Regions from separate parts of the Arthrobacter sp. D5-1 genome, predicted to be linked through region 2. Evidence: riboswitches for the same ligand, from Rfam matches in the RefSeq annotation. Region 2 holds a riboswitch; each other region holds the start of a gene.

Region 1 (9,520 bases), 1.2 Mb from region 2:
CATCAGATCCGCCGCGGCCGGGCTATGGCCAACGAAGCAGCCCGGCAGCACGGAGCGCGGGTTGCTGCAATTGCTACCTCTCCGCTGGATTCGAACACCCACACCACCCCGGATCCCCGCTATGCGGCGATGCTGGATCGCTTCGGAATCATCGCCACGGAACAATTGACGTGCGGATTCCACGTGCACACCTCTGTCGAATCCCCTGAGGAAGGCGTGGTGGTGCTGGACCACATCCGGGACAAACTTGCCGTGCTCACCGCCCTCACCGCCAACTCACCCTATTGGCGCGGCCTTCCCACCGGGTTCGACAGCTACCGCACCCAGGCATGGAACCGCTGGCCCACTTCTGGACCGTCCGGCGTGTTCGGATCACTCACTGCCTACCGACGCATCGTGAAGCGGCTGTTGGAAACAGGCGTGATCCTGGATGAGGGCATGATTTACTTCGACGCCCGCATCTCCCGGAACCACCCCACCGTGGAGGTCCGCGTAGCCGACGTCTGCCTGCGCGCCGAGGACGCCGCGTTGATTGCGCTACTGGTTCGGGCTTTGGTGGAGACCGCTTCCTTGGAAATGCTCGACGGCGTTGAGCCCACCGCGGTGCCCACGGCACTCCTGCGGATGGCGAGTTGGCAGGCCAGCAATGCGGGGTTGCGTGGAGATCTCCTGGACTTCGGTGATTTCCGGCCCCAGCCGGCGGCGGACGTCGTCTGGGCGCTGGTGGATTATGTGAGCCCAGTGCTGGATGACCAAGGCGAATTGGAGCTGGTCAAAGCGGGGATCTCAGACCTGTTGGAGCGGGGGAATGGCGCGGACGAGCAACGGGAAGCGGCGGTGCGTTACAACAACAGGCAGCGCGGCAGCCAGAACCAGCCGGGCAGTCCACCCACCAGCGCAGCCCTGGCCGCCGTCGTCGGGCATGCAGCGAAGGTGACGGTTCGCGGAACCTCCGCCGACGCGCACAAGGAGCCCGCGCCGATGCTGACCCGGGTCAGGAGGCCTTAGGATTGGCCGGTCGGTTCTTCCCACGCCATTAAGTAGGCGCCCGTGAGACCCTCCACCAAGTAGAAGCAGAACGGCGGGATGTCCTTTTTGGCTACCAGAATGGCGCCATAGATAGGTGCGCTGACCGAAGCTGTGACGCCGATCCAGCGTTTTGTGGGTAAGGAAAGAAGACTCCCACCCAAGGCGGCCAACGCCACCACGTGCAACCCGGAATACGCCAGGAAGGGCGCGTTGGATCCCCGGCGATAGGCAAAACCTTCGAGGTCTGAAGCCCGCCGGGCGAGGCTGGAGACGAAGAATGGGGCGCCGGCGAGCAACGCGGCGGCGGCAGCGTAAGCCCACTTCTTCGCTTTCCCACGCGTTGCGCCGGTGTCCGGGACGGAGTGCGTACCCGGTACGGCGTCCTTTCCCGGAACGGCGCGGGCAAAGGCAGCGAATCCAACCGGCACGGCGACGGTCCCCACGGCGGTTAGGTGCTGGCCCACGATCCAGCCGCGCCGTCCGGAGGTCAGCATGCGCAGGCGTTCGGCATCGTCCGGTGTGATGTAGACGCGTGAGACCGGCGAGATTCCCACGAACCACACCACCGTGCCGGCAACGATGACCGCTCCGGCACGGCGATAGGGATGGTTCCCGCTCATGGCAGCAAGGTTAGACCTGTTTGAGGGCCTTCTCCAGATCCAGGATGAGATCGTCCACGTCTTCCAGTCCTACCGACAAGCGGACCACACCGTCGGTGAGTCCGATCGCGGCCCGGCCCTCAGGCCCCATGGCCCGGTGGGTGGTGGTGGCGGGGTGGGTGATGAGGGATTTGGAATCGCCCAGGTTGTTGGAGATGTCAATGACGCGGAGGCCATCGAGCAAGGCGAAGGCGGCCTCTTTGGCTGAGCGCCCGGCCGAAGGAGACAGCTCGAAGGTCAGCACAGTGCCGCCGGCCTTCATCTGCTTCGCGGCAAGCTCGTACTGCGGGTGGGACGTGAGCAGCGGGTACTTGACCCAGCTGATGGCAGGCTGCTGCTCGAGCCACTCCGCGATCTTCAAAGCGGATGCCGAGCTGTGGTTCACCCGCAGTCCGATGGTCTCCAAACCCTTGGTCAGCACCCAGGCGTTGAACGCGGAAAGGGAAGGGCCGGTATGGCGCATGAGTTGCTTGACGGGACCATCGATGAACTCTTTGGTGCCCAGGATCGCGCCGCCGAGGACACGGCCTTGGCCATCAATGTGCTTGGTGCCGGAATACACGATGACGTCCGCGCCCAGCTCACCGCAGCGCTGCAGGAGGGGAGTGGCGAAGACATTGTCCACCACGACAGTCGCCCCGGCGGCATGCGCCAGTTCGCTGACGGCGGCGATGTCCACGATCTCCTGCATCGGATTGGAGGGCGACTCAAAGAACACGGCGGTGGTCGGTTCCGAGAGGGCTTCGCGCCACTGCTCCAGATCCGGGCCGTCAACGAACACCGTCTCCACACCCCAGCGGGGCAGGATCTCGTTGAGGATCACGAAGCAGGAGCCGAACAGCGAGCGCGCGGCCACCACGCGGTCGCCGGCAGCCAGCAAGGCACCCAAAGCGGTGAAGACCGCGGACATACCGGAGGCTGTCGCAAAGCACGCCTCGGTTCCTTCGAGCAGCCGCAGCCGCTCCTGGAACGTGGCGACGGACGGGTTGCCGTAGCGGGAGTAAACGAAGCGTTCGTCCTCGCCGGTAAAGGCACGTTCGGCAGCGGCAGCCGATTCGTAGACAAAGCCGGAGTTCAGGAAAACGGGCTCGGACGTTTCCTGAAAATTGGTGCGGTCAAGGCCACCGCGAACGGCCTGGGTGTCAGGGCTCCAGCCGGCGGCGTCGGGATTGAAAGTCACTTACTCGGTCCCCAGATTCGTAGGCAGGCCACGGTTCTTCCAGCCGTTTACGGTGCGCTCACCGTAGCGGTCCGGTTCGCCTTCGAAGCCCTCAAGGACGTTGTACGCCGTGAAGCCGGCCTGTGTTGCGGCAATGGCGGCGGAGATGGAGCGCTGGCCGGAACGGCAGATGAACACGAGCTCCACGGCGTCATCCTCGGGTGCCTGCTGCTGCAGGTCCTCGATAAAGCGGGAGTTCGGGATACCGCCAGCCAGGTTCCACTGGATGAACAGAGGATCGTTCTCGGTGGCTTTGGTGTCCGGGATGCCGATGTGGGCCCACTCGGCCTCGGTGCGCACATCCACCAGGATCGCGCCTTCTTCGAGCTTGGCCCACGCGTCCTGTGGGGTCAGGTCACCTGCGTAGCTCATGCGTGGCCCTCAAACGCTTCTTCATCGTCGTAATTCTCAAGTTGGTCCACTGCGTTGGCGACGGCGGCATCAGCATTGGCGATCGCCGCAGGCAGCACAATGGCTTGGGCCACGATGACGTCCGTGCCGTTGAAGGTGGCTGCCGGGCTGCCATGGAGCACATAGCCTTCGGCGAGGGAGTTGTGGATACGCTCGCAGAAATCGCGGTTATCCGGGCCTGTAATCAGGCGGTAGGAGAGTTTTTCTTCAGTGGGTTCAGGCATTGCTGGTGCTCCTCAGTCACGCTTGCAGTTCGAGTTGTCGATACGCCGAGTAGTCACCTGAGGCACCCCGCCGGAGAGAGGGTTGCCGACCAGCAAGTCAGGGCTTTGCGCTGGTACTCATTACTCAAGAAAAACGTAACATCCACGGGCGTCGGGCTGCACTTGCGGGCGGCTGCACCGTCGTCATGTTGCGTAATCGGAGGCTGATCCACTATCGGTCCTTGAGCTCCCGCACTGCCGCGCCGACAGTGGGGTAGAAGTGGTCCGGCGTAAAACGGGCCGCCGTGCCGAGGCGGATCAACTTGTCCTTCACGGGCCCTTTGAGCTCGGCAAACACCAGATCCACTCCTTTTCTGGCCAACCATTCGTCCAGGGTCACCAGGTCATCCAAGGCTGTGGTGTCGATCCCGGTGATCGGTTCGGCGGCAAGGATGATGTGGGTGACGGGCTCCGCGGACTCGTCCGGGGCCTCGTCGAGTTGCTCCCTCACGAAGCTCGCCAGGACCTGTCCGTTGCCGAAGAACAGGGGTGCATCAAACCGGAGGATCAAGAGCCCGGGGATGCGCTTGCCATCGGGGTGGCGTTCAAGGTCGTGATACCCGGGAAGGCCTTCCTCTGCGCCGAGTTCGGTTCTGTACGGATCCCATGCCCTGCGGACAAAGTCCAGGAGTGCCAAGGCGATGGCCACCACGATTCCCTGGAGGACACCCACCGTCAGCACTCCCAGGAACGCAGCCAGCATCACCACGGACTCGCTGCGGCTCAGCCCCAGGAGCCGCCTGACGCCGGCAGGATCTGCGAGGGCAATGGCCGCGGCGATGACGACGGCGGCCAGGGTTGCCGACGGCAGGTACTCGGTTACTCCCGGAGCCAGCAGCATGAAGGCCAGTACCAGCACGGAGCCCACCACGCCTGTCATCTGGGATTTTGCGCCGGCATCCACGGCTACCGGTGTCCTGGAGGTACTGCCTGAAATGGGGAATCCACCCAGGAGGCCTGTAGCGGCATTGGCTGCTCCAAGCGCTGCCATTTCCCTGTTTCCGGAGACCTTCTTCCCTTCCTTGGCTGCCAATGTTTGAGACAACACGCCAGTGTCAGCGAAAGCCATGAGCGCGATGCCCGCGGCGGCGGGGAGCAGCATCAAAGCGTCGGCCCAGCCAATACCCCCGAGTGCGGGCATGGGCAGGCCCTGCGGCAGGACCCCGGTGACCTTCACGTCGTCGTTGAGCCCGAAGACCGCCGTCGCCACGCACGAGCCAACCACCGCCAACAGGACGCCGGGTACCTTCCATTTCAGGAGCCGGGGGATCCAGATGAGCGCCAGCGACCCCACTCCCAACAACAGCGCGGTGATGTTGACCTCGCCGCCAAGTAACCCGGTAGTAACCTTCGCGAGCTTTTGCCAGACGTCGCCGTCGGCCTCAATACCCAGAAACGCCGGGAGTTGCGAAAGGGCCACCAACAGTGCGATTCCGTTGAGGTACCCGAGCCGGATGGGTTTGGACAGCAGGCCCGTGATGGCTCCCAGTTTCAGTGCCGAGCCCGCAAGCATGAGCGCCCCGATCAACACGGCCAGCAAGCCGGCCAGCGCCACGGATTTTTCGCTGCTTCCCGCTGCCAGCGGCACAATGGCCGCGGCGATCATAGGGGCCAGGGCAGAGTCGGGTCCCAGGACCAGAATGCGGGAGGGCCCCACCACCGCATAAACCAGCAGCGGGACCACTGTTGCGTAAAGCCCGGTGACCGGGGGAAGCCCTGCTGCCTGTGCATAGGCCATCCCGGCGGGCACCAGCAAAGCAAACAGCGCAGCGCCCGCAACGAGATCGTGCCGCAGCCATTCACGCTTGTAGCCCTTGAGGGCCCAGGCGCTGGACAGTCGCTCCTTGGCGGAGGGGCGGGAGGTTGCTGCACTCATACAGCGATCATTCCCGACCCCTGCTGATTGTGGAACACGACATACGCCTTATGTGGAAAATACGGACCGTCTCCGGCCGCGTTCAATTGTGACGCCCCGGGAGCATAATTGACCCAGTACGTCCTCCTGTAACTTCGCATGAAATCAGGTCGCGGTGAACGGACAGAGCAGTTCTACACTCAAGCCCATGCTGCATTTTGGATGGTTTGTGGGCCATGGATTCGGTGTCCAGGGGTGGGGGACGCCCGGTTACGGCCTGGGCTACGACTGGAAGAAGCCAGCCCTGTACCAGGACGCAGTCCGGGCGTTCGAACAATCCGGGTTGGACCTCTTCATCATCGAGGATTCCCTCACCGTGCCGGACACGTATGGCGGATCGGCCGAAGTGTCCCTGGCTCATGCCTCCTTTGCGCCGAAACACGATCCGCTGGCGCTGGTCCCTTACCTGCTCTCCGCCACCGAGCACCTGGGAATCGTGCCGACCGTCAGCGCCTCGTTCTACCCGCCCTTCACGGCCGCCCGGCTTTTGGCCACGTTGCAGCACTTCTCCGAGGGCCAGTTGGGCTGGAACGTCGTCACGTCCGGCAGCGACCTCGCCGCCCAGAACTACGGGTTGGACCAACAGATTGAACACGACCTTAGGTATGAAAAAGCGGAGGAATTCGTCGACGTCGTCAGGCGGCTCTGGCGGAGCTGGGAACCGGGCGCGGTCCTTGAGGACGTCTCCGCAGGGGTGTTTGCCGACCACAACAAGGTGCACCCGATCAATCACCAGGGTGACTTCTTCAAGGTCCGCGGTCCACTGAACACGGCGCCGTTGCCGGAGGAACCCGTGCTGGTCCAGGCTGGTGCGTCTCCCCGGGGCAAGGCGTTCGCCGGTGGTCATGCTGATGTGGCCATTGCGTTGGCCCGTGGTGTTGACGGCATGAAGTCCTACCGTGACTCGATTCGCGCGGAGGCCGCCAAAGCCGGCAGGAACCCCGACGACGTCAAGGTGCTTTTTGTCCTGAAGCCCACCGTGGTTGGTTCTGCTGCCGAAGCCGAGGAGCTGCGTGCCCAGCGTCGTGAGCTCACCCAGCGCGATATCGACAGCCAGCTCAACTCCATCTCCTACCTCTCGGTGATCGACTTCAAGCAGTTCGACCTGGACGCACCCCTCCCGGAGCTGAGCACCAACAGCAACCAGGGGACGTTGGAACACTTCGCCAAGGCGGCGCCTCCCGGGTCCACGCTGCGCGAGATCCTGCAGGCCAGGAGCGGTGGGGCGGGGGATTCGATCATCGGCACGGTGGGGGAGATTGCCGACTATCTTGAGTCGACCGGCTCCGAGGTGGGTGGTGACGGGTTCCTCTTCTCCGGCTTCGTGGACCCGGTGACAGTGCACGGTGTCCTGGATAAGCTCACCCCTGAACTGCGGCGGCGGGGCCTTCTAAGGAAGAGTTACGGCAACGGCGGGTTCCGGCAGAATCTCCTGGACTTCTGATGGTGTCTTCCGAACCGCCGACCTTGGTTATTGGAACGGCTCCGGTGCGTGCCGCCGACGTAGCACTGGCCGCCTCCAACCCTGCGTTTCACGTGGAACTCAACCACGATGCGTTGTCTTTGATCGGTCGCTCCCGCGACGTACTGGAACGCACCGCCGCTTCCGGGCAGCGGGTTTACGGACTCAATACGTTGCTCGGGTCCGGTCGGGACACCGCCGTGGAAGAGAAGTCGCTCCTGGCCTATCAGGTCCAGGTGGTCAGGTATCACAACAGCGGAGTGGGCTCGTATCTGGACCGTCCCGCTGCCCGCGCAGTGATCCTGGCCCGACTTGTCGGTTTCAGCCGCGGCGGTTCCGGTGTGAGGCCCGAAACAGCAAACTTCTACGCAGGACTCCTCAACCGCGGCGTCCTGCCCGCCATCCCGCGCGAAGGGTCGGTGGGATCGTCGGACCTCACCCAGCTGGCCGCCGTCGCCGCCGTCGCCATCGGTGAGGGCGAAGCCTTCAACGCCGACGGCACCTTGGTTCCAGGAGCCAAAGCGCTCGCCGATGCCGGCCTTCAACCACTCGTCCTCGCGCCCGGCGAGGCGCTTGCCTTGGTGAGCGCCAACGCGTATTCCGTCGGCGCCGGGACCCTGGCGTTGCTGCAATTGCAGCAGCTGGCCCGGCTGGCCGACGTCGCGCTTTCCCTCTCGCTGGAGACCATCGCAAGGTACGACGGCGGCGGGAACCTCAGCCCGTTTTCGCCGGCCATCCAGGCGGCCAAGGCTGTAAACGGCCAGGGTGATTCGGCGGCAGCTGTGCGTCACCTGCTCAGTGGTGGCTGGTTGGAAGATGTGCGGCCCGAGGTGTCGGTGCAGGATGCATTGTCCTTCCGGGCCGCACCGCAGACGCACGGGGCGTTTCGATCCCTGGTGGCGCAGTTGAGTGCTGCGCTGGAGGTGGAACTGAATGGTCGCGGCGACAATCCGTTGGTTGATGTCGAATCCGGGCTCATGCTGTCCGGCGGGAACTTCCAGCCGATGCAGCTGGCTCTCGCATTCGAAGGTCTGAGGGTTGCGTTGGCGCACATGGGGATTTCCAGTGAGCGGCGCATCGCCAAGTTGTATCCGCCGCAACGGGCCATCCGGGCCAAGCACTTGCAAGCAGCATCGACCCAAGCCTCGGCTGAGCAGTCCGGGGCCGGAGCGGAATTCAACCCGGCCTCCGCGCTTGCCCAAGAGGAACTGCCCGGGCTGTTGTGGTACTCCGCGGCCGGGCTGTTGGCCGAACTCAAGTTCCTGGCCGCCCCGGCCACCCTTGGCGCCCCAACCTTGTCCGCCGACGTCGAGGACCATTCAACTCTGGCCCCCTTGGCCCTCCAGCAACTCGAAAGGTCGGTGGAGGTGCTGGAAAAGCTGTTGACGATCGAGGCCCTGACGGCGTCCTATCTGCTGCTCGAAGCTGGAGCTGCACAACCGCTCGGGAAGGGAACAGGCGTCGTCGTGGGTCGACTCGCTGATGTACTGGCCGACAGGCCATCGGCGCCGGATCTTGTGGAACGGGCGCGGACTGAACTGCGCGGCGCCGTGGATCAGGTTCTACTGGAGGCTGAGGAAGGGGGTGGGGCGTGGTGAGTACAGCGATCCGTCGGCAAGGAGCTCACGCAGCGGCCCGGCTGCCGGATGGGTTGGATGCCTCGGTCCTGGACAAAGTGGGCAACACCCCGCTGGTGAAACTGGATTCGCTGGGCCGTGGACTGGGCAGCGCCATCCATATCAAGCTTGAGTCCGAAAACCCCGGCGGTTCCATCAAGGACCGCACCGCACTCAGCATGGTCCGGGCGGCTGAGAGGTCCGGGGAGCTGAAGCCGGGAGCCACTATCGTGGAGAGCACTTCGGGCAACACCGGGATCGGCCTGGCGCTCATCGGCCACCTGACCGGACATCCCGTGGTGGTGGTGACAGGCGACACGATCTCCGAGGAGAAGCTCGCTGCGCTGCACAACTACGGCGCCCGCGTGATCCTGACCGATTGGAATGCCCCGTCGGAATCGCCGGAGAACGCCCGGGCTGTTGCAGCGCGGATTACGGCCGAGACGCCCGGTGCGTGGCGGCCCATGCAGTTCGACAACCCCGCCAATCCCTTGGCGCATTATGAAACCACCGGACCCGAAATCTGGGAGCAGACGGGTGGCCTGGTCACGCACTTCGTCGCGGGCATCGGAACGGGCGGGACCATCAGCGGGAACGGGCGGTTCTTGAAGGAACAGGCAGCTGCCCTGCGCCCGGGCGGCCACCTGGAAGTTGTTGGCGCCGACCCCTACGGCTCTGCCTACAGCGGCGGCCATCCCGGCGAGATCCTGGTGGACGGAGTGGGTAACTCCTGGCCGGAACCCGAGTGGCCCAAAGCTTTCGACCGTTCCATCGTGGACCGATTCCTCCGCATCCCCAACGACGAGGTTTACACCACCGTTCACCGGCTCCTCGAGGAGGAAGGGCTCGCGCTCGGCCCGTCCTCAGGGCTCGCGGTCGCCGCCGCCATTCGGGTGGCGCGCGCCGCGCCTCACGGCTCGGTGGTGGTTGCCATAGCCCCCGACGC
Region 2 (9,520 bases):
GAAGGCCATGCCTCCATGGTGGACGGCTTCTGCACCTTCTACAACGACGAGTTGTGGATGGAAGGTATCCATATCCCTGAGTATCACCAAGGGAGCTGGACCAACCACGCCGCGCGCCGGCGTCGTAAGCTCTTGCTTCATCGCGATGAACTGGACAAAATCTCGCAGAAGATCCGCGAGTCCGGCTTCACCGTGGTGCCGCTCCAGTTGTACTTCCTGGATGGCCGCGCCAAGGTGGAAATCGCCATTGCCCGAGGCAAGAAGGATTATGACAAGCGCCAAACGCTGCGTGAGCAGCAGGACAAGCGCGAATCGCTGCGTGAGTTGCGGGAGCGCAACCGCCGGTAGCGCCACGCCCACCGCACCCGTGGAATGTTCCACCGGATGCATGCGTTATGATGAGTAGTCCGAAGGGAATTCGACAAGGTCGATGTTCCAGTCGGGTTTGGTAACAAAATACGGGGATGATCGGTTTCGACGATGTTAGTCGCGACAGGTGAAGCGGGCCGAGGATGCAGAATTATCTCGTAAACGCTGTCTGCAAACCAATAAGTGCCGAATCTAAGCGCACTGACTTCGCTCTCGCTGCCTAAGCAGTAAGACAGTCCGTCAGCCCGGGGTTGCTATCGCCCCGGTTCCTGGCGTCATTTAGATAGCCACTGCTGTTTGCCTTCGTCATTGAGGTAAACGGGACTTTTAGATGACTGGGCCCGGATCAGCCACCTGTTCGCAGGATGGCTGGGGCCGAGAAAATCCGACGCGAACTGCGCCCGGAGAAGCCCTGACAAAACGACATCGGACGGGGGTTCAATTCCCCCCATCTCCACCCACGGAAAGCCCTCGGATCATCGTGATCCGGGGGTTTTTCCATGCCCGAACGCACCAAGGCAGGACACTTCCACGTTCACCCACGGCGTACTGTCCGCAGGACTATCAGCCAAGGGCCGGCGGTTGAACTGGATAAGCGCCGAACCACGGCGGAGCGGTGGCAGGAGGCATGTGATGAGCACTGAACCGGACTTCGAACTGCAAGACCCTGACGACGACGAGCAGGCAATGGATGCGTACTCGGAGATCGTGGTCCGGGTTGCGGAATCTGTGACACCCCACGTCGCCGCCATCGAGATGACCAGCACCGGCCGGAGGGGCCAGATCCGCAAGGGCAGTGGCTCGGCCGTGGTCTTCACCGGGGATGGATACATGCTGACGAACGCCCATGTAGTGGCTGGTATCCGGTCCGGCCGGGCTGTGTTCGCCGACGGGAGACACACGGACGTGGAGTTGGTGGGCGCGGATCCTTTATCCGATCTCGCCGTGGTCCGTGGCGTGAAGTCCACGCCGCCTCCGGCAGTGCTGGGCAATGCCGAAATCCTGAAGGTGGGCCAGTTGGTGATCGCCGTGGGAAACCCGCTGGGTCTGGCCGGCTCGGTGACTGCGGGCGTCGTCAGTGGGTTGGGCAGGTCCATTCCCGTCAGGGCGGGCGAACACCAGCGGGTCATCGAGGATGTGATCCAAACCGACGCTGCCCTGAATCCGGGGAATTCCGGCGGAGCCTTGGCCGATACCCGCGGCCGCATCGTGGGCATCAACACCGCGGTAGCAGGATTGGGCCTGGGTTTGGCCGTGCCCATCAACACCACCACTCAGCGCATTATCGCGTCCCTGCTGAGGGATGGCCGGGTGCACCGTGCGTATTTGGGCTTGGTGAGCACGCCAATTCCCCTGGATGCCAGTGCCGTTGTACGGACGGGGCAGAAGGAAGGCTTGCGGGTGGTAGAGGTGATTGCACAGTCTCCAGCGGAGCTGTCCGGACTTCAACCCGGGGACATCGTGCTCCGCGCCCAGGGACGGGCTGTGTCCAGTGCCGAGAGCCTGCAGAAGTTGTTGTTCGAAGAGGCCATTGGCCAACCCTTCCCCCTGACCGTGCTGCGGGAGGGGAAACCAGTGCAGATTCTTGCGGTGCCCTCCGAGATGGTCCAGCCGTGAACGGAGGCTAGGCCTTGCTCTCCGGAACATCGACGACGCCCACGAAGCGGCTGCCGACCCCCTCGTATTCGCTGCGTACTTCCCCGAGGAAGAGCTTGGGAAGGTCACTGCTCCGGTGGCTACCGCAATAGACGAAGGAAAAGTCCGGCCACCACTTTTTGGGCCTAATGGCCTCGGAATAGCCGCACACGGCACAGGTCAGATGGACCCAGACGGGGCGTTTGCCGGTACGGTTGGCGCGCGACTGCACCAACCAAGCGGGGGGATTGTCTTGCATGTCGCGGAGTTCGGCTTCGGAAAGCCTGGACGGAATACCGTGGCGCTGTGCCATTTCCATCGAAATATCAAGGGCCAATGCGGCATCACGTCTGCTGATCACCACTCAACGATACGGGACTTCACGGGCGTAGGCTGTGCTCATGACTGACGCTGCCGCGCTTCTGCCGAGTACTCCGCTACAGAAACGCGTGCTGGTGGTGGCGATCGTGGCGTCGTTCATCGCCATCCTCGATGGTTTTGTGGTCAATCTCGCACTGCCTGCCATCGGCAGGGAGCTCGGTGGCGGCCTGGTCATCCAACAATGGGTAGTAGACGCGTACCTGCTGACCTTGGGTGCGTTGATCCTGGTGGCCGGCTCGTTGTCCGACCATTTTGGCAGGGCGCGAATCCTCGAATGGGGCCTGGCGGGTTTCGCGGTGACCTCGGTCTTGTGTGGGCTGGCGTGGTCCGGCGAAGTCCTGGTGGTGTCGCGGGCACTGCAGGGTATTGCAGGGGCCCTCCTGGTCCCCAGTTCGCTGGCCATGATTATTACCTCGTTCACCGGTCCGGCCCAATCCAAAGCAATCGGCCAGTGGTCCGGCTGGACCAGCGCTGCGGCCATCGTGGGTCCGGTGATTGGCGGCATGGCGGTGGACCTGCTTTCCTGGCGGGTCATCTTCTTCATCAATGTCATTCCCGCCGTTGCCATTTGGCCCATGCTCGCAGGTCTCCGGGCATCCGACGCCGCGAGGGACCAGAGCAAACATATTGACTACCTCGGAGCCGTCCTGGCCATGGTGGGCCTCGGTGGCCCGGTGTTTGCGTTCATCGAACAGAGCCGCATGGGCTGGGGGAGCGTGCAGGTGTGGTTGCCTCTGGTGGCCGGCATCGCAGCCATGGTGCTTTTCCTGCTCCATGAGGCAAGGACTGCCGAGCCCATGCTGCCACTCAGGCTCTTCGCGATCCGCAACTTTGGGTGGGGCAACCTGGCAACGCTGGCCATTTACGGTGGAATTTCCCTGGGGTTCTTTGTTTTGGGCATCTATCTTCAGCAAGTTGGGGGGATGGCTGCCACTATGGCGGGCATCGCCCTGCTGCCTGGCACCGTCATCCTCATGCTGTGTGCCTCGTATTTTGGTGGCTTGGCAGGGAAGTACGGGCCCCGATGGTTCATGACCGTGGGTCCGCTGCTGTGTGGTGTGGGCTTCCTGATGTCGTTGTCGGTCCAGGAGCCGTTGAATTATTGGACACAGGTACTGCCGGGCCAGATTGTTTTCGGAGTGGGATTGGCTACCTTGGTGGCGCCCCTGACAGCCGCCATTCTTGGTGCTGTCCCGCCCGAGGAGGCCGGAATTGGTTCGGCGGTCAACAACGCCGTTGCCCGCATTGCCGGCTTGATCACCATTGCCTTCGCGGGACTGATCGTGGGGCCGATCTTCAGCCGCGATGGTTTGTACAACGCCCTGTTGGTCACAGCGGCACTGTTCCTGACCGGGGCAGTAGCTTCCGCCGTCGGGATAAGAAATCCGCCCAAGGGGGCGGCGATTGCCGCTGACGGGCAACCTGATGCAGCGTCCGACGACGGCGGGGCGGCCGGGCATCCCGGCTGAGCTCCCGCCGGGGTTGGGTCAGCGGGCGGGAAGGACGCAGCCCTCGTGGGCTTCAGCGCTCTGGACCCAGAGTGCGGACGTGACTTCGTCGGCGAGATCGAACTCGCGGCCTGAGGTGCCGCTCCCAATCCGCACCACCAGTGCTCCGCCGAACGGTTTGCGGCCGACCACTTCAACCGGGGCGTCGAGGGTGATCTCTTCCGCTGCCAGGTATCTGAGGAGATCCGGGTTTTCGTCGCTGATCCTGGTGATACGGCCGGAGTGGCCTTGGTCCAGTTCAATCATGCGGTAGGCGTGCGGCAGTTCAACGGAGCCATCCGCCGAAGGGATCGGATCACCGTGCGGGTCCCTGACGGGGTGGCCAAGTTTGTCGGACATTCGCTCGATGAAGGTATCTGACACTGCATGCTCCAGCATCTCAGCTTCATCGTGGACCTCATCCCAGCTGTACCCGAGTTCTTCCACCAGATAGGTCTCAATGAGGCGATGCCGGCGCACCATGGCCAATGCCAGGCGCATGCCCGCCGGTGTCAGGCGAATGGCGCTGTAGGGCTGGTGGTCCACCAGTCCCTGGTCCTTGAGCTTGCGGACCATTTCAGACACGGAGGAATTAGCCACACCCAGGCGCTGGGCAAGCTGGGAGGACGTTATCGGCTTGTCTTGCCACTCTGTGTACGAGTAGATGACCTTGACGTAGTCCTCAATCGAGGAGGAGGGCGTACTGGTCTTCACACCTCAAGCCTACCGTGGCCGCGCAGCGCGTATCTTGAACGCCCGCCAAGTCTGCGTCACGTACGGCAGTGGAACGCTGTCTCCCGGTGCGTGCCCCAGATGCTCGTAGAGGTACCACTCCAGGTTGCCCATGACTTTCGCCCTGGTGGCGTCGTTGGCGCGGAGATAATAGCTCCGCGATTTGGTCAGCTCCATGATGTCTTCGGGCGTCAAGGCATCCGACCAGCGGGTGAAGTGGCTTTCCGCGCCGGAAAATTCCGGGCCGATCAGTGGACGGAAACCTGGCTTGTGGACGTCTCCGGCATGCATGATGCGCGAGAGCCGATGAACCCAGGGCACGTCGGTATCCAGCTGGTTCCAGACCAGTCCCAAGGTCCCGTGCGGCCGGAGGATACGGGCTATCTCGGTGCTCGCGGCCAGTGGGTCGCACCAATGCCAGGCCTGGGCAACACTGACGACGTCGAATGCTGAGTCCGTCAGTCCTGTTGCTTCAGCTGTTCCCTCCAGCGCGGTGACGTGCGGCTGGGACTTGCGCAGCTGCTCCAGCATGTCGGTGGAAGGGTCGACGGCGGCAACGTCCAGTCCGCGCTCCACGAGGAGGGCCGTGAACTTGCCAGTACCCGCTCCGAGATCCGCAGCAGTCGTGGCCCCCTGGGGAACAAGCCATTCGACGGACTCCCGGGGATAACCGGGCCGCACTCGGTCGTAGTGCTCGCCACCGTCCTGGAAGCTCTGGCCGAACTCGTTCCGACGGTCAGCGTGGAGCTTGGGACCACGCGGTCCGGCGGGTCCGGGAACGCCGGGCCGTCCGCTGGAGGCGGCCGGAGAGGGCAATGCCACCAAAAACTCCTTCACAGGGTCGCCAAAAGATACCCTACGAATTTACCGCAGCCGCGGTAAAGCGCGTTTAGTCAACAGTGCAAGGAGCAGCGCCTGCAGTGCCGGGCGTGTTGGGCGCCCATTCCGGGTAGATCCGGTGGTCGTTGGCAGGTACCCAGCGGCCCTCGTCCACCACATAGTCCCAGCCCAACCCGTTGCGCTTAAGCCCCTCGATGCCTGCGAGCAGCCTCGTGGCGTCCTCCAACCGGGAGCCGACGCCAAAGCTGGCACGCAAGGAGCCTGAGGGAAGTCCGAGTCGCTTGAGCAGTGGGTGGGCGCAGAAGCGTCCATCCCGGAGGCCAACTCCGTGCTCGGCGGCCAGATACGCCGCCACCAGTCCGGCGTCGAATCCTTCCACGGAGAAGTTGACCACACCGATGGTGTCATCTGAGTCAGTGAAGATCTGGTGCACGGTCACGCCGTCGATGGCCTCCAAGCCATCCACCAGGTACCTGCGGATGGCGGCTTCATGGGCGTGCCACGCCTCCTGGTCCAGCCCGGCGAGGACCTGGGTGGCCCGGGCGAGGGTTGCGGCACCCAGGACATTGGGGGAGCCGCCTTCGTGGCGGGCAGGGCCCGTTGCCCAGCTCACCGAGTCGAGGCGGGCTTCACGGACGGCGCCGCCACCAGCCAGGTGGGGGATCCCGGCGTCGAGCCAGTCCGGGCGGCCCACTACGACGCCTGCGCCGAAGGGGGCATACAGCTTGTGACCGGAGAACACCACGTAGTCAACGTCGTCCTCCGTGATGTTGATCCGGCGGTGGGGTGCCAATTGGGCGGCATCCACGACGATCCTGGCACCGTATTCGTGCGCCAGTGCAGCGAGTTCTGCGATCGGCAGGATTTCACCTGTCACGTTGGAGGCGCCAGTGACGGCGAGCAGGCTGACCCCGCCTTGGGCCAATTCATCGCGGAGCTTGTCCACCGTGGCGGTCAACGTGGAGGCCGCTACGACGCTGCGGTGCGGGACACCCTGCCAAGGAAGAAGGTTGGCGTGGTGTTCGATGTCCAGATAAAGGACTTCCCCGGAGAAACGGCCGTCAATCTGCGGAAGGCAGCCTGCCAGGAGATTCAGGGAGTCTGTGGTGTTTCGCGTGAAAATCACGGAATCGTCGGGACGCCCGCCGACGAACTCACGGACAATACTGCGCGAATTCTCATAGACCGAGGTGCTGATCTGGGACGCAAAACCCGCGCCGCGGTGAACGCTGGCGTAGTAAGGAAGGACCTCGTTGAGGTAGGCCGAGACGATGGTCAGGGCCGGAGCCGATGCGCCGTAGTCCAGATTCGCATAGCGGACGTGGCCGCCCTGGATCAGCGGTGCCTGCAGCTCAGCGCCAGTGACGGCGGCGAGTGGCCGTGCAGCGGGAGCTGCCTGAGACGGGGTTTCACCGGCGAAAGACGGAATGATGTTTGAGTCGAACGTAACTGTGCTCATGGGACCTCACTCAAGAGGGATCCCCGGAGGGGGATCCGCGCTTGCCGCATCCGTTCCGGACCGGCCGGGTCGTCACCCGGGGCACCCCGCCGCGAATGGAGGGTTGCCGGCCAGCAAACCGGGGTTTAGCGCTGGCACTCGTGACCTGTAAAAAAGGTTAGGGCACCTCCAGTGGCCCCTCCAAAGTCACTTCGCTTTGTTAAGCACTTTGTTACGCCGGGTTGTAAATCGCCGATCTGGCGAAGAAAAAACGGCGAACGCCTCCAAAAGGAGGCGTCCGCCGTCGAATATTCGGTGAAAAGCAGCGTGCGTGCCCTGAAACGAACCTGCCTAGAGCAGGTCGTCCAGGCCCGGGTTGAGCCGCTTGAGGACTTCCGAGTGAAGGATGGAGTTGGTGGCCAGCGCGTTGCCGCCGAACGGACCGTCGTCGCCTTCCAGGGAGGTGAAACGGCCACCGGCCTCCGTAACGATCGGGACGAGGGCTGCCATGTCGTACAGGTTCAGCTCAGGCTCGCACGCGATGTCCACTGCACCCTCGGCCACCAGGCAGTATGACCAAAAATCGCCGTAGGCCCGGGTTCGCCATACATCCTCTGTGAGCCCCAGGAACTCATCCAGGTTTCCGCGGTCCTTCCACCCGGACAGGCTTGAGTAGGACAAGGAGGCATCGGACAGGCGGGAAACGTTGGAGACCTTCAAACGGGTGGCCGCGGCAAGGGACCGGCCCATGTAGGCGCCCATGTCCTTGGCAGCCCACCAGCGTTTTCCCAAGGCGGGTGCACTGACGACGCCAACCACGGGTTCACCCTCATCAACCAATGCGATCAATGTTGCCCACACCGGTACGCCCCGGACAAAGTTCTTGGTCCCGTCGATGGGATCAATGATCCAACGCCGTGAGCCGTGTCCGCTGCTGCCAAACTCCTCGCCAAGGACAGCATCCCGGGGGCGGGACCGGGAGAGCTGACCCCGGATGGCTTCCTCCGCTGCTTTGTCGGCGTCAGTGACAGGTGTGAGGTCTGGCTTGGTTTCGATCTTCAGGTCCAGGGCCTTGAAGCGGTCCATGGTCTGGGCATCGACTGAGTCAGCGAGGACGTGGGCAAGGCGCAGGTCATCGTTGTAGGTGGAAACGGGATGGGTCATGCCACCAAACTATCCTGAAACGTTCGCTGCAGCGGGGACGTGAAGCCGCAACGATCAGTTGACGGTGCCCAGTTCCTTGGTCTCTTTTGCTTCCATCCGGGGGTCGGCACCGAGCAACCGCCGCAACGAGGCCAACCGCGCTGCTCCTGAAGGTCCTGCATGGCCGTTGTTAACCCACGGATCCAGTCCGCAGTTGATGGCCGTGGCGTCGTGCTTGCATCCCCGCTCACAGGCTTCAGTTCCGGGTTCAAGATCCGGGAAGGAATGCAGAATCCGGTCAGGGTCCACATGGGCCAAGCCAAAGGACCGGATGCCCGGGGTATCGATGATCCAACTGCCGGCCGGGGCGTCGGCGAGTTTCAGGGCCAAAGCGGAGGAGGACGTATGACGGCCCCGGCCTGTCACGGCGTTAACGCCGCCGGTGGCCCTCTCCGCCCCTGTCAGCGCATTGACCATGGTGGACTTGCCCACGCCCGAGTGGCCGAGCATCACGGTGACCTTGCCGCCGAGGTGGGAGCGCAACTGGGCTACGGCGTCGCGGTCCAACCGTGCGGACAGGCCGTCATCGGAGCGGGCGTCGATGCCGCCTGCTTCGGAGTCCGCCGTGCGGCTGATGATGACGGGGAAGTCCAGGCTGAGGTAGTTGGCAAGCAATTCTGCCGGATCCTTGACGTCCGCCTTGGTGATGAGCAGCAACGGCTCAATGCCGGCGTCGTAGGCTGCCACCAAGGCGCGGTCGATGAATCCGGTGCGCGGTTCAGGGTTGGCGGCTGCAACAACAATGACCAACTGGTGGGCGTTGGCCACCACGACGCGTTCGATGGGGTCGGTGTCGTCCGCGCTGCGTCGCAGGAGGGTTTGTCGTTCTTCCACCCGGACCAGCCGCGCCAGCGTGTCCGGCGAACCGGAGACGTCCCCCACTAAAGCGACGAAGTCCCCGGGTACTACCGGGTTACGCCGCAGTTCGCGGGCGCGCGCAGCGATGACGACGCGTGCGTTCGCGGAATCCTCGTCCACAATCGCCCTGTACCGTCCGCGGTCAACGGTGATGATCCGCCCGATGACGGCGTCGTCATGGCTGGGCCTGTCCTTGGTCCGTGGCCTGGACCCTTTTTTGTTGGGTCGAATCCGGACGTCGGATTCGTCCCAGGAGCGTGCATCGCGGCCCATGGTCAGTTTTGTGCCCCATCCGTGCTGGAGATGGTCCCCACCATTCGGGCCCACATTTCCGGGAACTCCGGCATGGTCTTGGACGTGGTGGCGATGTCTTCCACTTGGACGCCTTCCACGGCGAGGCCCAGGATGGCGCCGGCAGTGGCCATGCGGTGGTCGGCATAGCTGTGGACCACTCCGGCGTGCAGAGCCGCGGGGCGGATGATGAGGCCATCGGCGGTCTCTTCGGCGTCACCGCCCAGGGAGTTGATTTCAGCAACGAGTGCCGCAAGCCGGTCCGTTTCATGGCCACGGAGATGGG
Region 3 (9,520 bases), 1.3 Mb from region 2:
GCCATGACCGAACGAAGCGCTTCACTGGACCTCCACCTGATCACTCGCCTGAAGTCCGCGGTCGGAAAACCGTTGGTCCTTCACGGCTCCTCAGGCGTCACAGATGAGATGCTCGTAGCCGCTATCGGCGCGGGTATGACTAAAATCAACGTATCCACACATTTGAACGGGTTCTTTACCCGCGCCGTCCGTGAGTACCTCGATGCCAACCCTGCCGTGGTGGATTCCCGGAAGTACCTCAAGGCCGGCCGGGATGCCCTTGTGCTGGAGTCCGCACGTATGCTGACGCTGTTCGCCAAAGCGAAATAGCTCCGAACCCGCGAAAGGCTCGTCATGACGCGCACCGATCGGCTGACTGCCATCCTCGATCTCCTGGCCGAGTCCGGCCATGTGGAAGTCGAGGACATCGTGACGCGTCTGGGCGTGTCACCGGCCACGGCCCGTCGAGACCTGGACAGCCTCGCCAAGCAGAGGTTGCTCAGCCGGACCCGGGGTGGGGCCACCACCGGATCGGTGGCTTATGACCTCCCGGGCCGCTACAACCGTGACGACCACGCCCAAGCCAAGCAGGATATTGCCCAGGCTGCGTCCGCGCTGATCCGCCCCGGTGCTGTGATAGGCCTCAGCGGTGGCACCACCAACACCGCTCTGGCCCAGTTGCTCTCCACCCGCGAGGACCTCAACGCCCCGTCCAACAGGCCCACGCTGACGGTGGTGACCAACGCCATCAACATTGCCTCGCAACTGGCGGTCCGGCCCAACATCAAGATCATGGTCACCGGTGGCATCCTGAATCCGCGCTCCTACGAGCTCGTGGGTCCCTACACGGATGTCATCATGCAGAAAGTTGCTTTGGACATTGCGTTCATCGGCGTCAATGGCGTGGACCCGGACCTCGGTCCTACCATCACCGACGAGGGCGAGGCCATGGTCAACACTGTGATGGCACGGCGCGCCACGGAGTCCTACGTGGTGGCTGACTCCTCCAAAGTGGGCCGCCGCTCCTTCGCAGCCATGGCGGGCTACGACTTCAGGCACCTCATCACCGATGCCGGAATCAGCGCAGAGGACAAGGCTGCCTTCGAAGCCAAGGGCACGGAAGTCATCGTCGCATCAGCCGGCTAGCCACCGGCAAGCCGGGTGCGTTGCCTAAAACCGCATTCTGGGTGCGTGCAGCACCGAATCGTCAACATCCCTGGGCACCCACTGGCTGAACGGTGAATCGAGGCTGTACTGGCCGTCGTCGTTCCTGACCAGTGTGCGCAACTCAGCGTTGTCCGGGTTGTTGAGGGATTCGAAGTATTCAACCGTCCAATGGAACCAGCGCATGCAGAACAGCCGCATGGTCAGTCCGTGCGTCACCAGGAGAGCGTTCGGCGCGTAGGTGGGCTTTTGCCAATGGCGGTAGAGCGTCTCCATGAAGGACGACACGCGGTCGTACACATCGGAACCCGATTCGCCCTCGCGGAACCGGTAGAAGAAGTGGCCGTAGAGATTGCGGAGCTCCTTTTGATCCTCGATCTCCCCGGCAATCTGGAAGTTGGCCCAGTCCTGCTCGCGAAGCCTGGGTTCCTCAATGACGCGTTCTATCAACGAGCCCAGATTCAACGCCTCCAAGGTCTGGTAGGCCCTCAAATACGGTGAGACGTAGACGCAGACCTGTTGCCCGTCGAGCCTGCGGCGAAGGTCTTCACCGGCAATGCGGGCTTGCTCCACACCGAGTTCCGTGAGGGGGATCCGGTAGTCCGGCACACGGTTGTAGATGGACGTGTCGGCGTTTGCGGCGGACTGGCCATGCCGGATCATGAAAATTCTTGCTGGGGCACCCATCCCACCAAGCATAGGGTGGGTACATGTTCCTTGCTTCCCGCCGACGGCTGCGCGCCGAAGTACTTATTGTGCTGGGCCTGTCCCTGGGCCAGTCGGCCGTCTATTCCGTGGTGCAACTTCTGGACAAGATGACGCGGGCTCCCTTGGCCGACGCCACCTCAACCCTGAACCGGTCCCAAAGCACCCGCGAGTACTTTGACCTTACCTACCAACTGTTGGACATCGTCTTCGCCCTGGTGCCTGTGGCTCTGGTGTTCTACTTCCTCTCCGCGCATATCCAGGCAAACCGCGACGGCGACAACGGCTCGGCGTTCGCCCGGCTCGGCTTCAACTTCGCCCGGCCGGGCAAGGACCTGCTCCACGGTGTGGGCCTTGCTGCCGTGATCGGAATTCCGTCTCTGGGCCTCTACGCCGCCGGCCGGGCCCTCGGCATCACCACGGCGATTGTTCCCAGCGGTCTGGACGCCTACTGGTGGACCGTGCCAGTGCTCATCCTCTCTGCCATGCGGCATGCGGTCGTGGAAGAAGTGATCGTGGTGGGGTACCTCATGGACCGTTTCGGCAAATTCGGTTGGAGCATGCCCGTGGCCATTGTGGTCAGCGCGGTCCTGCGGGGGAGTTACCACCTGTACCAAGGTTTTGGGCCGTTCATCGGCAACGTGGTCATGGGTCTGGTGTTCGCGTGGATCTATACCAGGACCAAGCGGGTGATGCCCTTGGTGATTGCCCACGCATTGCTGGACATCGTGGCGTTTGTGGGTTTCAGCCTGTTCGGCAAAGCGATCGGCCTGGGGTAGGACGCTTAAAAATATCCGGCCGCCATCGGTGGGTGACGTCATTGGCACCCGCTGATGGCGGCCGAAGTTTTACCGGACAGGGATGACCGGTGCCGGGACGTGCCCGGATGGACGGGGCGGTCAGATGGTGACTGCTCCTGAGGCGGTTTCGAAAGTTACTGACATGATTCCCGGAGTGCCGTGCGGTGCCATCCACTGGACAGCAACGTCCTCAAGCGGCTTTTCCACCGGTTCTCCGAGCCATTCGGTGACGCGTTCCGCCGAGCCCGCAATGGTGAGGCTGGACATCTTGACGTCGCTTTCGTAGATCCTGGACGGGTGCAGTGACGGGTCGCCCTCCCACTTGAGCAAGTACGGGACCTGGGGATCTGCGATCAGCCCCAGGATGCCGATCTGCTGCCACACCAGTTCGCGGCCGTCAGGGAACTTGCGGTTGCCCGGAACAGCGGAGCGGCCAAGGCGGTCCTCAAACGGTGCCAGGTCATCAACAGCGACGCACCAGCCCATCCAGCCACCACCGGCGGCCGAGCGGGCACGAACTGCCTGGCCAAAGGGTGCTTTGTCGGAAGCGGGGTGGTCCAGGACCTCCACCACTTCCAGGTACTTGTTATCCGCAAGGGGAATGATCATGTTCCGGGTACCGAAGCGCGGGTGCACTCCGCCCCGGACAGCGTCCACTCCCAGTGCCGCGGAAATTCGTTCGGTAGTGGCCAGAAGGCCATCTCGTTCACAGGCGTAAGAGACGTGATCCATGCGCATGGCTTCATCTTGGCACTTTGTGATCGGGGTCTCAGCTAAGTCAAGCCTAACTAAGGTGGGATGTGCATAACCGGTGCCGTACCGCGTCATGCGGCGACGCTGAAAGACCGAAAGATTCCACCGGCGTCACAAAGCTGTCCAAGGCTCCGGACACTTCCTAGACTGGCCCCAGCTCACATGCAGCACGTTTCCACAGAACCCATGCGCCACGAACAGGAGAACTCCATGTCCCAAGGATGGTCTTTCGAAACCCGCCAGATCCACGCAGGCCAGGAGCCTGACTCTGCCACGGGAGCACGGGCACTGCCGATCTACCAGACCACGTCCTTTGTGTTCCCCAGCGCCGAGAGCGCAGCCAACCGGTTTGCCCTGGCCGAGCTCGCGCCCATCTACACGCGGATCGGCAACCCGACGCAGGATGCCGTGGAGCAGCGGATCGCGAGCCTCGAAGGCGGCTTGGGCGCCCTCCTGCTGAGCTCCGGCCAGGCTGCGGAGACCTTCGCCATCCTCAACATCGCGGAGGCCGGCGACCACATCGTGGCCAGCCCCAGCCTGTATGGCGGTACGTACAACCTGCTGGCGCACACCCTGAAGAAGTTCGGCATCTCGGTGACCTTCGTGGAGGACCCGGACAACCTGGAGCAGTGGCGTGATGCCGTCCAGCCGAACACCAAACTGTTCTTCGGCGAGGTTGTTTCCAACCCGCGCCAGGACGTACTGGACATCGAGGGCGTCGCCCGCACCGCCCACGAGGCCGGCGTGCCACTCATCGTCGACAACACACTGTCCACTCCCTACCTCATCCGTCCCATCGAGTGGGGCGCCGATATCGTGGTCCACTCCGCCACCAAGTACCTCGGTGGCCACGGTTCCGCGATCGCCGGCGTGATCGTGGACTCAGGCAACTTCGACTTCGGCAAGGACCCGGAGCGCTTCCCGGGTTTCAACACCCCGGACCCCAGCTACAACGGTTTGGTCTACGCCCGGGATCTTGGCAAGGATGGGGCGCTCGGCGCCAACCTCTCCTACGTCCTGAAGGCACGCGTCCAGCTTCTTCGCGACCTCGGTTCCGCTGTGTCCCCGTTCAACGCCTTCCTGATTGCCCAGGGACTGGAGACGCTGAGCCTGCGCGTCGAGCGTCACGTAGCCAACGCCACCAAAGTGGCCCAGTGGCTGGAAGCCCACGACGACGTCGAATCGGTTGCCTACGCGGGTCTGCCGTCCAGTCCGTGGTACGACCGTGGCCGGAAGTATGGTCCGCAAGGCACCGGCGCCATTGTTGCGTTCAACATCAAAGGTGGCGTTGAAGCGGGCAAGCGCTTCGTGGACGGACTGGAACTGCACTCGCATGTGGCCAACATCGGCGATGTCCGCTCGCTGGTCATTCACCCGGCGTCCACTACGCACAGCCAGCTGACAATTGAACAGCAGCTGGCGGCCGGTGTTAACCCCGGCCTGGTTCGCTTGTCCGTGGGAATTGAGCACGTGGATGACATCATCGCCGACCTCGAAGCCGGATTCCGGGCCGCCAAGGGAGCCTGAATCCGGACCTGGACAATACGGCGCGACCACGCCCGCCACCTTCCGGGAGGCCGCCCGGACCGACGATTATTCGCCGGGCGGCGTCCCGGAGTGCTGCTTCGTGAACGAAAACGCCCTAAAGCGTCACACTGATGTCACATTCTTCGCCATACCCGCCCTGTATTTCCTAGACTCTTCGTATAGGTCATGAGTGCCAGCGCATAGCCCCGGCTTGCTGGCCGGCAACCCTCCTCCGCGGTGGGGTGCCCCGGGTGAAGACCTGGCCTGTTCGCACCCAAGGCGACGGGCAAGCGCGAGTTTAAGGTGTCAAAGGAATGACCATCACTGCTGCAGCCCTTCCAAAATCCGGAGAAGAAGACGGAACCGTCAAGTACGCCGCCATTGGGCCGCTGGACCTTGAAGCCGGTGGATTCCTTCCCGACGTCGTCCTCGCTTATGAGACCTGGGGGCAGCTGAACGCCGATGCCTCCAATGCCGTGCTCATCCAGCATGCCCTCACGGGCAGCACACACGTAGCCCGGGGAACTACGGACGAAGAAGGATGGTGGGAGCAGTTGGTAGGCCCCGGTGCCACCATCGACACCACCAGGTTCTTTGTCATCTCCATCAACATCGTGGGTGGCTGCTACGGCAGCACTGGACCGTCCTCGGAGGCGCCGGACGGCCGTCCTTGGGGCTCCCGGTTCCCCTTGGTCACCCTGCGCGACAGCACCGAGGCGGAGGCGCGCCTGGCCGAAGCCCTGGGAATCGAGGCCTGGCATGCCGTGCTGGGCGGTTCCATGGGTGGCGCCCGGGCGTTGGAGTGGGCAGTGACCTTCCCGGAGCGGGTGAAACGCTGTGCCGTGATATCCGTGGGTGCCTACAGCACGGCCGAGCAGATCGCCTTTGCGCAGGCCCAAACCCTGGCCATCCGTCAGGACCCGAATTTCAACAACGGCGACTACTACGGTGGCACTGCCCCTGAACACGGGCTCGCCTTGGCCCGGCGCATCGCCCACATCACCTACCGCTCCGCACTGGAGTTGGACTTCCGCTTTGGCCGTGAAGCCCAGCACCGGGAGACACCTCTTGCCGCTGCGGTCCTGGGGGAGCGTGGCCGCTATCAGGTGGAGAGCTACCTGGACCACCAGGGAACAAAGCTCGTCCGACGATTTGACGCCAACAGCTACATCGCCCTCACCGAAGCCCTGATGTCCCACGACGTCGCACGCGGCCGTGGATCGCTGGAGGCAGCCTTGTCGCGTACCACTGCGGAGTTCTTCGTTGCGGCGGTGGACAGCGACAGGTTGTATTTCCCGGCGCAATCCCGGGAATTGGCGGCAGCCTTGCCGGGTGATGTTCCGGTTCATATCATTGAGGCGCCGATCGGCCACGACGGGTTCCTGACGGAAATCGGCCAGCTCTCAGCACAGCTCCGCGGAGCCTTCTTCGCCTAAGTTGAGTGGCCGTTGCAGGACAGTTGAGTAGCGGCTGCAGGACGCCGGGTTGGCCGCCAGGCTAGCCGTTCATGATGTCGCCGCGCTGCTTCATGTAGTCCTCCATGGCGATCTCCCCGTTGCTGAATTTTGCGTCCAGCTCTGCCAGCTTGCGGGCGCGGTAGCCTTGCGGCTCCGATCCGTTGGTGGCCGGGAAAGGCGTGGGGGAGGAAGTGTTCGACGGCGGCCCGGGCTGCGGCGCGTCATCCACAGGGCGGATGACGGTCGGTTCAGACGGATAGCCGGGGTAGTTCTGCGGCGGGTAATTCTGTGCAGGGTAACCGGGGCCGGGCAGGTTCTGCTGCGGGGGATAACCGGGGCTGCGGAAGGTTCCGTTCTGGATCCGGCGCGCGCGGGATCGGTTGTACATGCGGATTCCGAGCGGAATCAGCCACGAGCAGACGATGATCCAGAAGATCAGATTGTTCACAGTGCAGGCCTCCTAGGTCGTATCCCAGCTTAGCCCGGTCGCACGGCGTGAACTCCGGCGCCTGCAGCGAGGACTTCAGAGGAGGCGGGCCTCCATGCCCAGGAACTGCCCATAGCGTTCCACTTCGGCGTCGAGGGCCATCTGTTCGGGAGGGCTTGTGGGCCGGTTCATGCGGACATCCAGGTGGCAGGCTCCGCCGGAGAACCCATGGCGCCACCATCCGGCCAACCTGCCATCCATCAGGACCACGTGCATGGGCCCGTTGTCTTCGGGGAAGTACGGTGCTGTCCCACCCAGATAGTGCCGGGACTGCGAATAGCCCATGACGTATTCGTCGTAGCACTGGATGAGGTCGATGCGGGGGAGTCCTGCGTCAGGCAGACGCGAAGGGCCCCCGGGGTTGGTGAGCTCGACGGCATCTTCCGGGGCCAGGTAAAACTCCAGGCCGTCCATGGCGAGTGATGCCAGGGCGCCCGGCGATAGCTTGCCAGCCACGTGGATGCCCAGCTTTACGTCCTTCATGGTCAGCCCGGACCACGCGGCGCAGTCCTTGATAGTGGCGGGTCCGCGGCTGCCGAAGTATCGGAGAACCAGCGTGCCCAGGGCCTCTTCACGGTCCTCCCCGGTCAACGGCGTACGGACGAAACCCGGCACACGCTCCTCGAAGAGGGCATACGTCTGTTTCAGGGCGCCCCCGGACGAGCGCACGGGGGAACCGCTCACGAGGATGCGACTGACCTCGGCGTGCATGAGGTGGTAGATAAACCCCAGGCCCTTGCTGGGTAAGCCGGCCTGTCCCAGGACTTCAGCCAGCTCTTCGCGCGTCTTGTGGGCCCCGTCGGCGACTGCTGAGGCCAGGATCCGGCCACTGAGTGCGGACGTTTTTTCATCCACCCCTGTTTGGCGGTACATGCCTTTGTTTCCCTGATGCAGCCGGTCCGCGGAGAGTCCCATCAGCCAGCCGAGGTCGTCCCGGTGCACAAAATGCCACGTGGGCCGCAGGATGTGCGTCCGCAGGATGGTTCCATCGGCAACGGCTTGTTCCACATCGGAGGATGTGGAAGCGGATGTCCTTTGTGCAAGGGTCCACCGCGCATACGGAAATTCCTGGGACTGGACTGCCAACAGGTTGCGGACCACGTCTCCGGCGGTCCCGGACAAAGGAGCCCGCAGTTGCTGCCGTCGCAGTCGCAGGCGCCGGACCCTCTCCGCGAAGAGGTCCGCCTTATCCGCCACTGTGGCCACCCGAAAGTCCGGCCCCATGAAACCCTGCTGGCACCATCACCTGAACGTCGCCCTAGCTCCGCGGCAGCAAGGTGCCGCTGGGGCCGAAGACAGGACCCGGCGTCGGACGCTTTGGCGTGATGCCGTCACCGGAGGACTGGTGCCGGAGCCTTCGGATAACCCACGGGACAAAGTACTCGCGCGCCCAGACGAGATCCGAGGAGCGGGCCTCACGCCAGGTCCGCGGAGGCAGCGGCTTGGGCATCAGTGGTTCAAGGGTGTGCTGGACGTTGAGGGAGTCCAGGACCATCATGGCGATGGTGTGGTGTCCCAGGGGCGAGAAGTGCAGGCGGTCTGCATCCCACATTTGGTGATCTGCCAGCTGCCGCAAAGACCACATGTCCGCTATCACGGCGTCGTGGCGTGCAGCCACTGTCCTGAGGTTCTCGTTGTAGATGGCCACTTTTCCACGGATGCGCCCCAGCACCGAGGCGGCGGTGTCGGGGCCGTTGAAAAGCACCACGGTGGCGCCGCCGGAACCCAGCTCGCCAACCGCGGCATCGAGTTTTTCGGCCAGCAGGTCGGGGTCGCCGCCGGGCCGGATGAGGTCGTTGCCGCCGGCTGAAATGGACACGAGGTCAGGCTGCAGCTCGAGGCAGGGCCCCACTTGTTCATCGATGATCTGCTGGAGCAGCCGGCCCCGGATGGCGAGGTTGGCGTAGGCGAAGTCGTCCTGGCCACGGCCCAGTTCCTCGGCAACCCGGTCCGCCCAGCCGCGGTGGCCGCCGGGGTTCATCGGCTCGGGATCGCCGATCCCTTCGGTGAACGAGTCACCCAGTGCCACGTAACGGCTCCACGGGTGTCTCTGAACAGGATCGTCGGGTTTCAACAAATGGTTGTTCTCACTCACGTTCATATCCTGCCCCCTGACGGCAAACCTACGCCACCGTAGGTTGTTACTGGCGGGTAACTGCAAGAATGGATCCATGACTGAAGCCCCCGCCTTCCCCGCGCCCGTTGTCCTGTGGTCCCACGAAGAAGCTGAGCGTGCCGGCAAACCCCTCTTGGTCCTGCTGCATGGGTACGGCTCCAACGAGGACGATCTCTTCAGCCTGGCCGGACTGCTCCCTGACGGATTTGTGGTGGCGGCCCTCCGGGCACCGATGCCCATGGGACCTGGCTTCACGTGGTTCCCGCTCACGGCCTCCATCGACTACTCCTTGGATGCCGTGAAACTGGCGGCCGAGTACGCCCTTGAGTGGCTGGACACGGTCAAGGCCAATCACTCTTCGGTCACCCTGCTCGGCTTCTCCATGGGTATGGCCATGGCGACCACCATGGTCCGCTACCGTCCCGCGGACTTTGCCGCCGTCGTCGGGCTTTCAGGCTTTGTGATCGACGCCGATGGCGACGCCGCGTTCAAGGACGACGAGCTGGACGGATCGATGCCGATGTTCTGGGGC

The links. A riboswitch is a leader RNA that binds a small molecule or an ion and turns the genes downstream of it on or off. The one in region 2 is predicted to bind S-adenosylmethionine.
Region 1: it holds a riboswitch for S-adenosylmethionine, as region 2 does, so the genes downstream of both, AYX22_RS19540 (DUF1737 domain-containing protein) here and AYX22_RS13815 (aminotransferase class V-fold PLP-dependent enzyme) in region 2, are expected to answer to the same signal.
Region 3: it holds a riboswitch for S-adenosylmethionine, as region 2 does, so the genes downstream of both, AYX22_RS07875 (homoserine O-acetyltransferase) here and AYX22_RS13815 (aminotransferase class V-fold PLP-dependent enzyme) in region 2, are expected to answer to the same signal.

The regions. Positions count from the first base shown of each region.
Region 1 covers NZ_CP014571.1:4,230,777-4,240,296, reverse strand. Annotated here, with positions in the region: gene AYX22_RS19560 (glutamate--cysteine ligase) at 1-1,008, shown strand, start outside; gene AYX22_RS19555 (hypothetical protein) at 1,005-1,649, opposite strand; gene AYX22_RS19550 (O-succinylhomoserine sulfhydrylase) at 1,660-2,868, opposite strand; gene AYX22_RS19545 (rhodanese-like domain-containing protein) at 2,869-3,279, opposite strand; gene AYX22_RS19540 (DUF1737 domain-containing protein) at 3,276-3,542, opposite strand; SAM riboswitch class IV at 3,556-3,667, opposite strand; gene AYX22_RS19535 (SulP family inorganic anion transporter) at 3,754-5,457, opposite strand; gene AYX22_RS19530 (NtaA/DmoA family FMN-dependent monooxygenase) at 5,612-6,940, shown strand; gene AYX22_RS19525 (aromatic amino acid ammonia-lyase) at 6,940-8,556, shown strand; gene AYX22_RS19520 (cysteine synthase family protein) at 8,550-9,520, shown strand, end outside.
Region 2 covers NZ_CP014571.1:3,024,389-3,033,908, reverse strand. Annotated here, with positions in the region: gene smpB (SsrA-binding protein SmpB) at 1-348, shown strand, start outside; RNA gene ssrA (transfer-messenger RNA) at 461-829, shown strand; gene AYX22_RS13840 (trypsin-like peptidase domain-containing protein) at 1,003-1,986, shown strand; gene AYX22_RS13835 (hypothetical protein) at 1,994-2,323, opposite strand; gene AYX22_RS13830 (MFS transporter) at 2,406-3,854, shown strand; gene AYX22_RS13825 (metal-dependent transcriptional regulator) at 3,873-4,586, opposite strand; gene AYX22_RS13820 (class I SAM-dependent methyltransferase) at 4,596-5,420, opposite strand; gene AYX22_RS13815 (aminotransferase class V-fold PLP-dependent enzyme) at 5,494-6,903, opposite strand; SAM riboswitch class IV at 6,936-7,049, opposite strand; gene hisN (histidinol-phosphatase) at 7,234-8,046, opposite strand; gene AYX22_RS13805 (ribosome small subunit-dependent GTPase A) at 8,101-9,216, opposite strand; gene aroA (3-phosphoshikimate 1-carboxyvinyltransferase) at 9,219-9,520, opposite strand, start outside.
Region 3 covers NZ_CP014571.1:1,723,312-1,732,831, forward strand. Annotated here, with positions in the region: gene AYX22_RS07845 (class II fructose-bisphosphate aldolase) at 1-309, shown strand, start outside; gene AYX22_RS07850 (DeoR/GlpR family DNA-binding transcription regulator) at 334-1,125, shown strand; gene AYX22_RS07855 (histidine phosphatase family protein) at 1,150-1,830, opposite strand; gene AYX22_RS07860 (type II CAAX endopeptidase family protein) at 1,854-2,627, shown strand; gene AYX22_RS07865 (VOC family protein) at 2,748-3,386, opposite strand; gene AYX22_RS07870 (bifunctional o-acetylhomoserine/o-acetylserine sulfhydrylase) at 3,612-4,928, shown strand; SAM riboswitch class IV at 5,111-5,227, shown strand; gene AYX22_RS07875 (homoserine O-acetyltransferase) at 5,243-6,364, shown strand; gene AYX22_RS07880 (hypothetical protein) at 6,426-6,833, opposite strand; gene AYX22_RS07885 (winged helix DNA-binding domain-containing protein) at 6,909-8,096, opposite strand; gene AYX22_RS07890 (SGNH/GDSL hydrolase family protein) at 8,131-8,973, opposite strand; gene AYX22_RS07895 (phospholipase) at 9,044-9,520, shown strand, end outside.